DNA from 2 places in the Erwinia sp. INIA01 genome. Region 2 is predicted to be linked to the other one. Evidence: predicted binding sites of a transcription regulator. Region 2 holds the regulator's gene; the other holds the start of a gene.
The links. Region 2 encodes CRP, which controls carbon source genes, mostly activating them, when cyclic AMP is high. Its sites were predicted from a motif close to ATGTGANNNNNNTCACAT; they were not measured.

Region 1 (3,530 bases), 540 kb from region 2:
GATACCGGTACGGAATGTCCAGTGATCGTCATGATAGTAGGTGGTACCCAGCGCGATGCGGTAAGCATCTTTAAAGCTCTCATCTTTGTAGAACAGCTGCTGGCCGCTGGTGCCGGTGGCTTTCAGCTCCTGGAACTGGCTCCAGCTGGTGTAGGCCAGGCTGTAGTGTACGGCCCACTTCGGTGCCACCTTATGGAAGCCTGACAGTTCCCACATTTCCGGCAGGTTCAGCGTCAGTGCACCAGGAATCGTATTACCGTCGGTACCAAACGGCAGGCCAAGGCCCAACGCCTGATTCAGTGGGTTAATCGAGCTTGGCAGGCTGCTGCGATAATCGCCGTCGAAATCGATCTTCACTTCTGAACGGTAGGTCAGACCGAAGCGGTTATTGTCATCCACTTCATACAGAATACCGGCATTCCAGCCGTAGCCCCATTCATCACCTTTCAGATGGGCAATCTGGGTGTTAGCCGGGATACCCAGCGAGCCGAGGGATTCACCGGCGTAGCGTTCAATTTTGGCACGAGCATAAACCGCGTCAAAGCCCACGCCGAAGCTGAAGTGCTGATCCAGACGGTAGGCGGTGCTGAGGTTAAAGTTCATGGTGGTCAGGTCGGTTTTACCGGCGTACGGACCTGCTGTATAGCTGTCGTTGAACTCGGTAGCCAGACCGTAGTTAGAGGTGACGCTGGCGCCAACCCACCACTGATCGTTAAGCGGCTGCACGTAGTGAATATTCGGCACCCAGGCGGTTGGGGCGATATTGCTGGCATCCAGGCTGTTGCCGCTGGCCGACTGGCCGTCGATATCAACACCGGGATCGATAAACACCGCGCCGACGGAGAACATCGGGCGATCCATCAGCGCCATGGTTGCAGGGTTACGGCTGGCGGACGCGGCGGTATCACCCATCGCGCCTTCACCGGAGTAGGCACGACCTAAACCAATAGAGGAAAATTCATTCAGTTGAAAGCCAGCCGCAAACACATTTGAAGAAACAAGGGCCACTGCCACGGCAAGTGTGGATTTCGTAAACAGGTTTTTATGGTTCATAACCACAACCTCATTAGATTTTATTAAACTCTGTTACCTGAAGTAACAAGGGATCGCGGATTGTAGGGACTGACTGACAGGCAACAAATCAGACCAGTGGCCCAAGTATAGGTCCGACCTGTACAGATGTTGCAATAATGTTTTCGACTTATTTCCAAAATGATGCAAGAAAAGAGATCTGCCTAACAAAAACTTACAGGTAGAAATTTTGAACAACGCCGCTGATTGCGGTGGATCAAATAATAGTGTGATTTTCATCACTTCACGGACTCATTTCGCGCGTCTGCTGGAGCGGGAAAAGCGTCAGGCGTAAAATGGATTTAGTCTTAAATTAACCTGCCGCCTTCCTGTCGCGGCATGCCGGAGGATGAAATGACCGACGCAATTAACCGCTGTAGCGCCAGCGAAACGGCAGCCTGTTGCTGCGTTGATGTGGGCACCGTAATGGATAACACCGACTGCACGGCGGCTTACAATCGTACTTTTGCTAATCGCAGCGAAGCCGAAGCGATGCTGACATCGCTGACAGCGAAAGCGCGTGAGGTTGAGTCCGATCCCTGCACGATCGACAGTACGTTTACCGAAACGCCGGAAGGCGTGGTGCTCGACTGTAGCTTTACCTTTAGCTGCCAGGCCGAAACGCTGATATTCCAGCTTGGTCTGCGCTGAACCACGCTCTTGCCTGTGCTGACAGGCTATGGGGAGCGGCCATGCTCCCCTTAAACCGTGTTTGCTCTCGCATTTTTTTCTTCCCGCCGTAGCGCCCCGTTATATTCTGGTTAACACTGAGGAGGTCAGACCTCTTTGGCAGTGATGCCGTCCATCGACACGAAACAGGTGATAATAATGAGCAAAGCGCTACCTTTGCTGACGCGCCAGGGCGACCGCATCGCCATTACCCACGGACTGCGCACGCCGTTTGCTAAGCAGGCGACGGCCTTCCACGGCATCCCGGCGCTGGAGCTGGGCAGAATGGTGGTCAGTGAGCTGCTGGCCCGCAGCGATATTCCCGCCGATATCATCGATCAGCTGGTCTTTGGCCAGGTGGTGCAGATGCCGGAAGCGCCAAATATTGCCAGGGAAATCGTGCTGGCCAGCGGTATGAGCGTCCACACCGACGCGTACAGCGTCAGTCGCGCCTGTGCCACCAGCTTTCAGGCGGTGGCAAACGTGGCGGAAAGCCTGATGGCGGGCAGTATTCAGGTGGGGATCGCCGGTGGTGCCGACTCCTCTTCCGTATTGCCGATTGGCGTCAGCCGCAAACTGGCAAGAACGCTGGTCGATCTCAACAAGGCGCGCACCCTGTCACAAAAACTCAAGCTGTTCAGCCAGCTGCGCCCGCGCGATTTACTGCCGGTGCCGCCTGCCGTTGCCGAATACTCCACCGGACTGCGCATGGGGGATACCGCCGAACAGATGGCAAAAAGCCACGGTATCAGTCGTGAGCAGCAGGATGCGCTGGCACACCGCTCGCACCAGCGCGCGGCGCGTGCCTGGCAGCAGGGGCTGCTGAATCAGGAGGTGATGACCGCCTTTACTCCCCCGTGGCAGGCAGTGCTGGAACAGGACAACAACGTGCGCCCCGACTCCAGGCCGGAAGACTATGCTCGCCTGCGGCCGGCGTTCGATCGCCGCCACGGTACGGTGACCGCCGCCAACAGTACGCCGCTCACCGACGGCGCGGCGGCTGTGATCCTGATGACCGAATCCCGCGCGCGTGAGCTGGGCATCACCCCGCTGGGCTATCTGCGCAGCTACGCCTTCACCGCGATTGGCGTGCGTGAGGATATGCTGCTGGGACCGGCGTGGTCCTCGCCGCTGGCGCTGGAGCGTGCGGGCATCACCCTCAGCGATCTGACGCTAATCGATATGCACGAGGCGTTTGCTGCGCAGACCCTCGCTAATCTTAAAATGTTCGCCGACGAGCGCTTCGCCCGCGAGGTGCTGAATCGCCCGCACGCGCTGGGCGAAGTCAATGAAGAGATCTTTAACGTGCTGGGCGGTTCTATCGCCTACGGCCACCCATTCGCGGCCACCGGAGCGAGGATGATCACGCAAACGCTGAATGAGCTGCGGCGTCGCGGCGGCGGTCTGGGACTGGTGACCGCCTGCGCGGCGGGTGGTCTTGGCGCGGCAATGGTTCTGGAGGCGGAATAATGGAACAGTCATCAGCATTTACTCTGACGATGCGGCTGGACAACGTCGGGGTGATTACCATCGACGTGCCGGACGAGAAGATGAACACCCTGAAAGCGGAATTTGCCGCAGAGATCCGCAGCGTACTCAAGCGCGCCTGTGCCAATCCGCAGCTGGCCGGGTTGGTGATCGTTTCCGGCAAGGCGGACTCGTTTATTGCCGGTGCGGACATCGCGATGATTGCCGCATGCGATAGCGCGCAGCAGGCGGAAAAGCTGGCACAGCAGGGGCAGAAGGTGATGGCCGAAATCGCAGGATTGCCGGTGCCGGTGGTGGCGGCG
Region 2 (3,530 bases):
TGCTTCCTGATAGGCTTCCAGCGCATCGTGGGCATTCTGCCTTAACAGCCCGCTCTGCCACTGCGGCCACAGCCAGATCATCCCACCAAAGGCAATCAGACAGCCAATTAGCGTATCCATCAGGCGCGGTATCAGCAGCTGCACACCGTTGAGCGACAGCAGTTGCAGCGTGAATACTGTGGTAATGGTAAAGCCGATCGTGGCCCAGCCATAGAATTTACGGATAAACAGATTACCGATTAGCGTCAGGGCCAGCATAACCAGCAGCATCACCGATTCCGGTGCGTGCAGGCGCAGCATAACGGCGGCAATGACCAGTCCGGCCAGGGTTCCCATTGCCCGGTGCTGAATGCGAACCCGAGTGGCACCGTAACCATTGAGGCTGACGAACATGACCGTCATCAGTATCCAGTAGGGCTTGGGCAGATTAAAAAACAGCGCCAGCGAGCTGGCAAAGGCAAGCATCACTCCATAGCGTGCGGCGCTGCGCAGGCCCGGAGATTTCAACGACAGGTAGCTCTTCAGCGCCGGGATCAGCGGTAACCGGCGCTGACGATCCGCCATCAGATCGCGTCGATACAGCGGCCGCTGGGTGCGGAGCACACGGGCGATGCGGCTGAAATGGTAATAGCAGAAATTCCCCACCGGATTTTCTTTATTCTGCCGGGAGATTTTCTCCAGTGCCTGCAATGGTTTATCCATGGTGAAACGTTCAGGATAGCGATGATAGAGAATGTCATCGGCCAGCACTCGCAGCCGGGCAGCAATGGTTTGTGCATTCCAGCGGATCACCGCTTCGGCGTGGCTCTGTTCCACCAGCTTTTGCACTTCTTCCGGCTGATGCAGGCTGACGGAAATGTGTTCCTGTAGATCCAGTGCCACCTGAAAGGCCCGCGTTAGCCGCTGATAGTGGTTATCCTGGCTGGCGGCCAGCATATACATCTGCTGATAGCAGGTATTAATTAAATCCACCGCTTTCTGCTGGCGTGCCAGCAGCGGCGGGAGGGCCGTCTGCGGGTCGGTCAGCCGGGTCAGCAGCGTATATTTCGCCTCGCAGTAGTCGGCCAGCTCGCGATACAGCAGGCTAAGCGTTTCACGCATCGGCTGCTCTTTCCACAGGCGGAACCACAGCCAGTTAAACAGCCCGTACCAGATGGTACCGAGAATATAGAGCAGCGGCGGTTGCCAGAGGGGAACTCTTCCGGCAAGGCTGAGGGTAAAAATGGCGGCAATGAGCGAGGCGGGCAGCAGACGGCCATGCAGTGGACTGATTTCCGCAGTGACGCCCAGCATCAGTGCCATCACCAGCATGATGATCGGCAGCGGTACGCCCTGTTCCCCGGCATACAGGATCATAAAGCTACAGAAGGCAAACAGGCTGCCGCCGATAATCAGGCGCTTGAAAAAACGTTTATGGGGAGTATCAAGACCGGCGTTGTTACAGCAGGCGGGAACCAATGAGAAGAGTAAACCCTGTCGAAGATCGCCTAACAGCCAGCCAACGGCTATCGGCAAGCACAGCACCAGCGTTTGCCGCAGTGCATAGTTCACTTCAGGGTGATAGATGATTCTCCGCCACATGCCCAATACCACAGAAAAAAAGGCGCGACCAGAGTGTCGCGCCACAGATCCACAACCGCTTAGCGCGTACCGTAAACCACGATAGTTTTACCGTGCGCGGAAATCAGGTTTTGATCTTCCAGCATTTTCAAAATACGCCCCACGGTTTCACGAGAACAGCCAACGATCTGGCCGATCTCCTGGCGGGTGATCTTGATCTGCATGCCATCCGGGTGGGTCATGGCATCCGGCTGTTTGGCCAGATTAAGCAGGGTTTGTGCAATACGACCGGTTACGTCAAGGAAGGCGAGGTTACCCACCTTCTCAGAAGTGACCTGCAGACGGCGTGCCATCTGCGAAGAAAGACGCATCAGAATGTCAGGGTTAACCTGAATCAACTGGCGGAATTTTTTATAGGAGATTTCAGCTACTTCACAGGCACTTTTAGCGCGCACCCACGCGCTTCGCTCCTGGCCCTCTTCGAAAAGGCCCAGTTCGCCAATAAAGTCGCCCTGATTGAGGTAGGAAAGAATCATTTCTTTGCCTTCTTCATCCTTGATCAGCACCGCTACTGCGCCTTTGACGATGTAGTAGAGGGTTTCTGCCTTTTCACCCTGATGGATCAAGGTGCTTTTGGATGGATATTTGTGAATATGGCAATGTGACAGGAACCATTCGAGGGTTGGGTCTGTTTGCGGTTTGCCGAGAACCATTCGCTGTTATCCTCTTATTGTAATCGTGCCTAAATATACCCTTTTATCACTCAGGTTGCAGAAATGTTAACTGCTTTTTGAAATATTTCGGGTACACAGGGAAGGAGTTCCCTGTCAGGCGCTTCCCATAGGAAAATCAAACGGGCCATACCGTTAAGAGTCTGGCTCATCCTGTTGTCCCGTTTTCACCATGCATTGCAATGCCAGAATAATAATACAGCACCGTTTGTAGCACAGCTTGACCTGGCTGTCTTGTGTTGTGTCATGTTGTCTCGCTTCAGCATAGTGAGAAAAGGAGCGGCTGTCGTTTTTATTGTCTGGAGAGGGATCTGTAAGCCTGCTGTACGAGGGCCGTTTTGGCACGGTTCGCCACAGATCTTGCACTGATTTGTGTTTTTATCACCCTATTCACCCTACCCATGAAATGCGTTTTCTGCGGCTGTTGGCCCGGTCATTGACCGGGTGAACACGAGTGACGGATGGGGTGACTGGCTTCACTGCCCGGTAGTCGGCTCTGGCTGCTTTTTCACCGTTACAGGAGTAACTATGAAATCTCAAACCGCGTCACTGATTAAAGATATCACCCCACGAGTACTGCAATGGCGTCGACATATTCATGAGCATGCCGAGCTCTCTTTTCATGAGCAAAAAACTGCGGATTACGTCGCCAGCGAGCTTCAGCAATGGGGTGCATTAACCCTTAGCCGTCCCTCACCTAACAGCGTGCTGGCGGAGCTAAAAGGGGCGCGCCCCGGCCCATGCATAGCGCTACGTGCTGATATGGATGCGCTGCCGATCCATGAGCTGAACCAGGAGCCTTTTACCTCGCGTAATGCGGGCGTCATGCATGCCTGTGGTCACGATGCGCATACGGCCATGCTGATGGGAGCGGCCTGGGTACTGTGCCAGCTGCAACAACAGATTGCCGGAACCGTGAGATTTATTTTTCAGCATGCGGAAGAGGTGCCGCCGGGTGGGGCACAGGAACTGGTTTCTCTGGGTGTGCTTAATGGGGTTTCGATGATTTTTGGTCTGCACGTGATGCCGGCTTTTCCTACCGGTACCGTCAGTTTCACCGAAGGTGTTTTTAGCGCGGCCAGTGATAATTTCGATCTGATTCTGCAGGGGAAAGGCTCGCATGCTGCTCTGCCGCATACGGCGTGCGATCCCGTGGTGTTAGGTGCCGGGGTTGTTCAGGAGCTGCAGCAAATCATTTCACGCAGGCTTGACCCTAACGAGGGTGCCGTGCTCAGTATT

Region 1: the regulator CRP is predicted to act here: its motif matches at 1,299-1,316, upstream of OMR58_RS05660 (YfcZ/YiiS family protein).

What each region holds. Positions count from the first base shown of each region.
Region 1 is NZ_JAPDNC010000003.1:319-3,848, forward strand. It holds gene fadL (long-chain fatty acid transporter FadL) at 1-1,053, opposite strand, end outside; gene OMR58_RS05660 (YfcZ/YiiS family protein) at 1,426-1,722, shown strand; gene fadI (acetyl-CoA C-acyltransferase FadI) at 1,900-3,210, shown strand; gene fadJ (fatty acid oxidation complex subunit alpha FadJ) at 3,210-3,530, shown strand, end outside.
Region 2 is NZ_JAPDNC010000003.1:538,216-541,745, forward strand. It holds gene OMR58_RS07915 (YccS/YhfK family putative transporter) at 1-1,581, opposite strand, end outside; gene crp (cAMP-activated global transcriptional regulator CRP) at 1,641-2,273, opposite strand; gene OMR58_RS07925 (amidohydrolase) at 2,820-3,530, shown strand, end outside.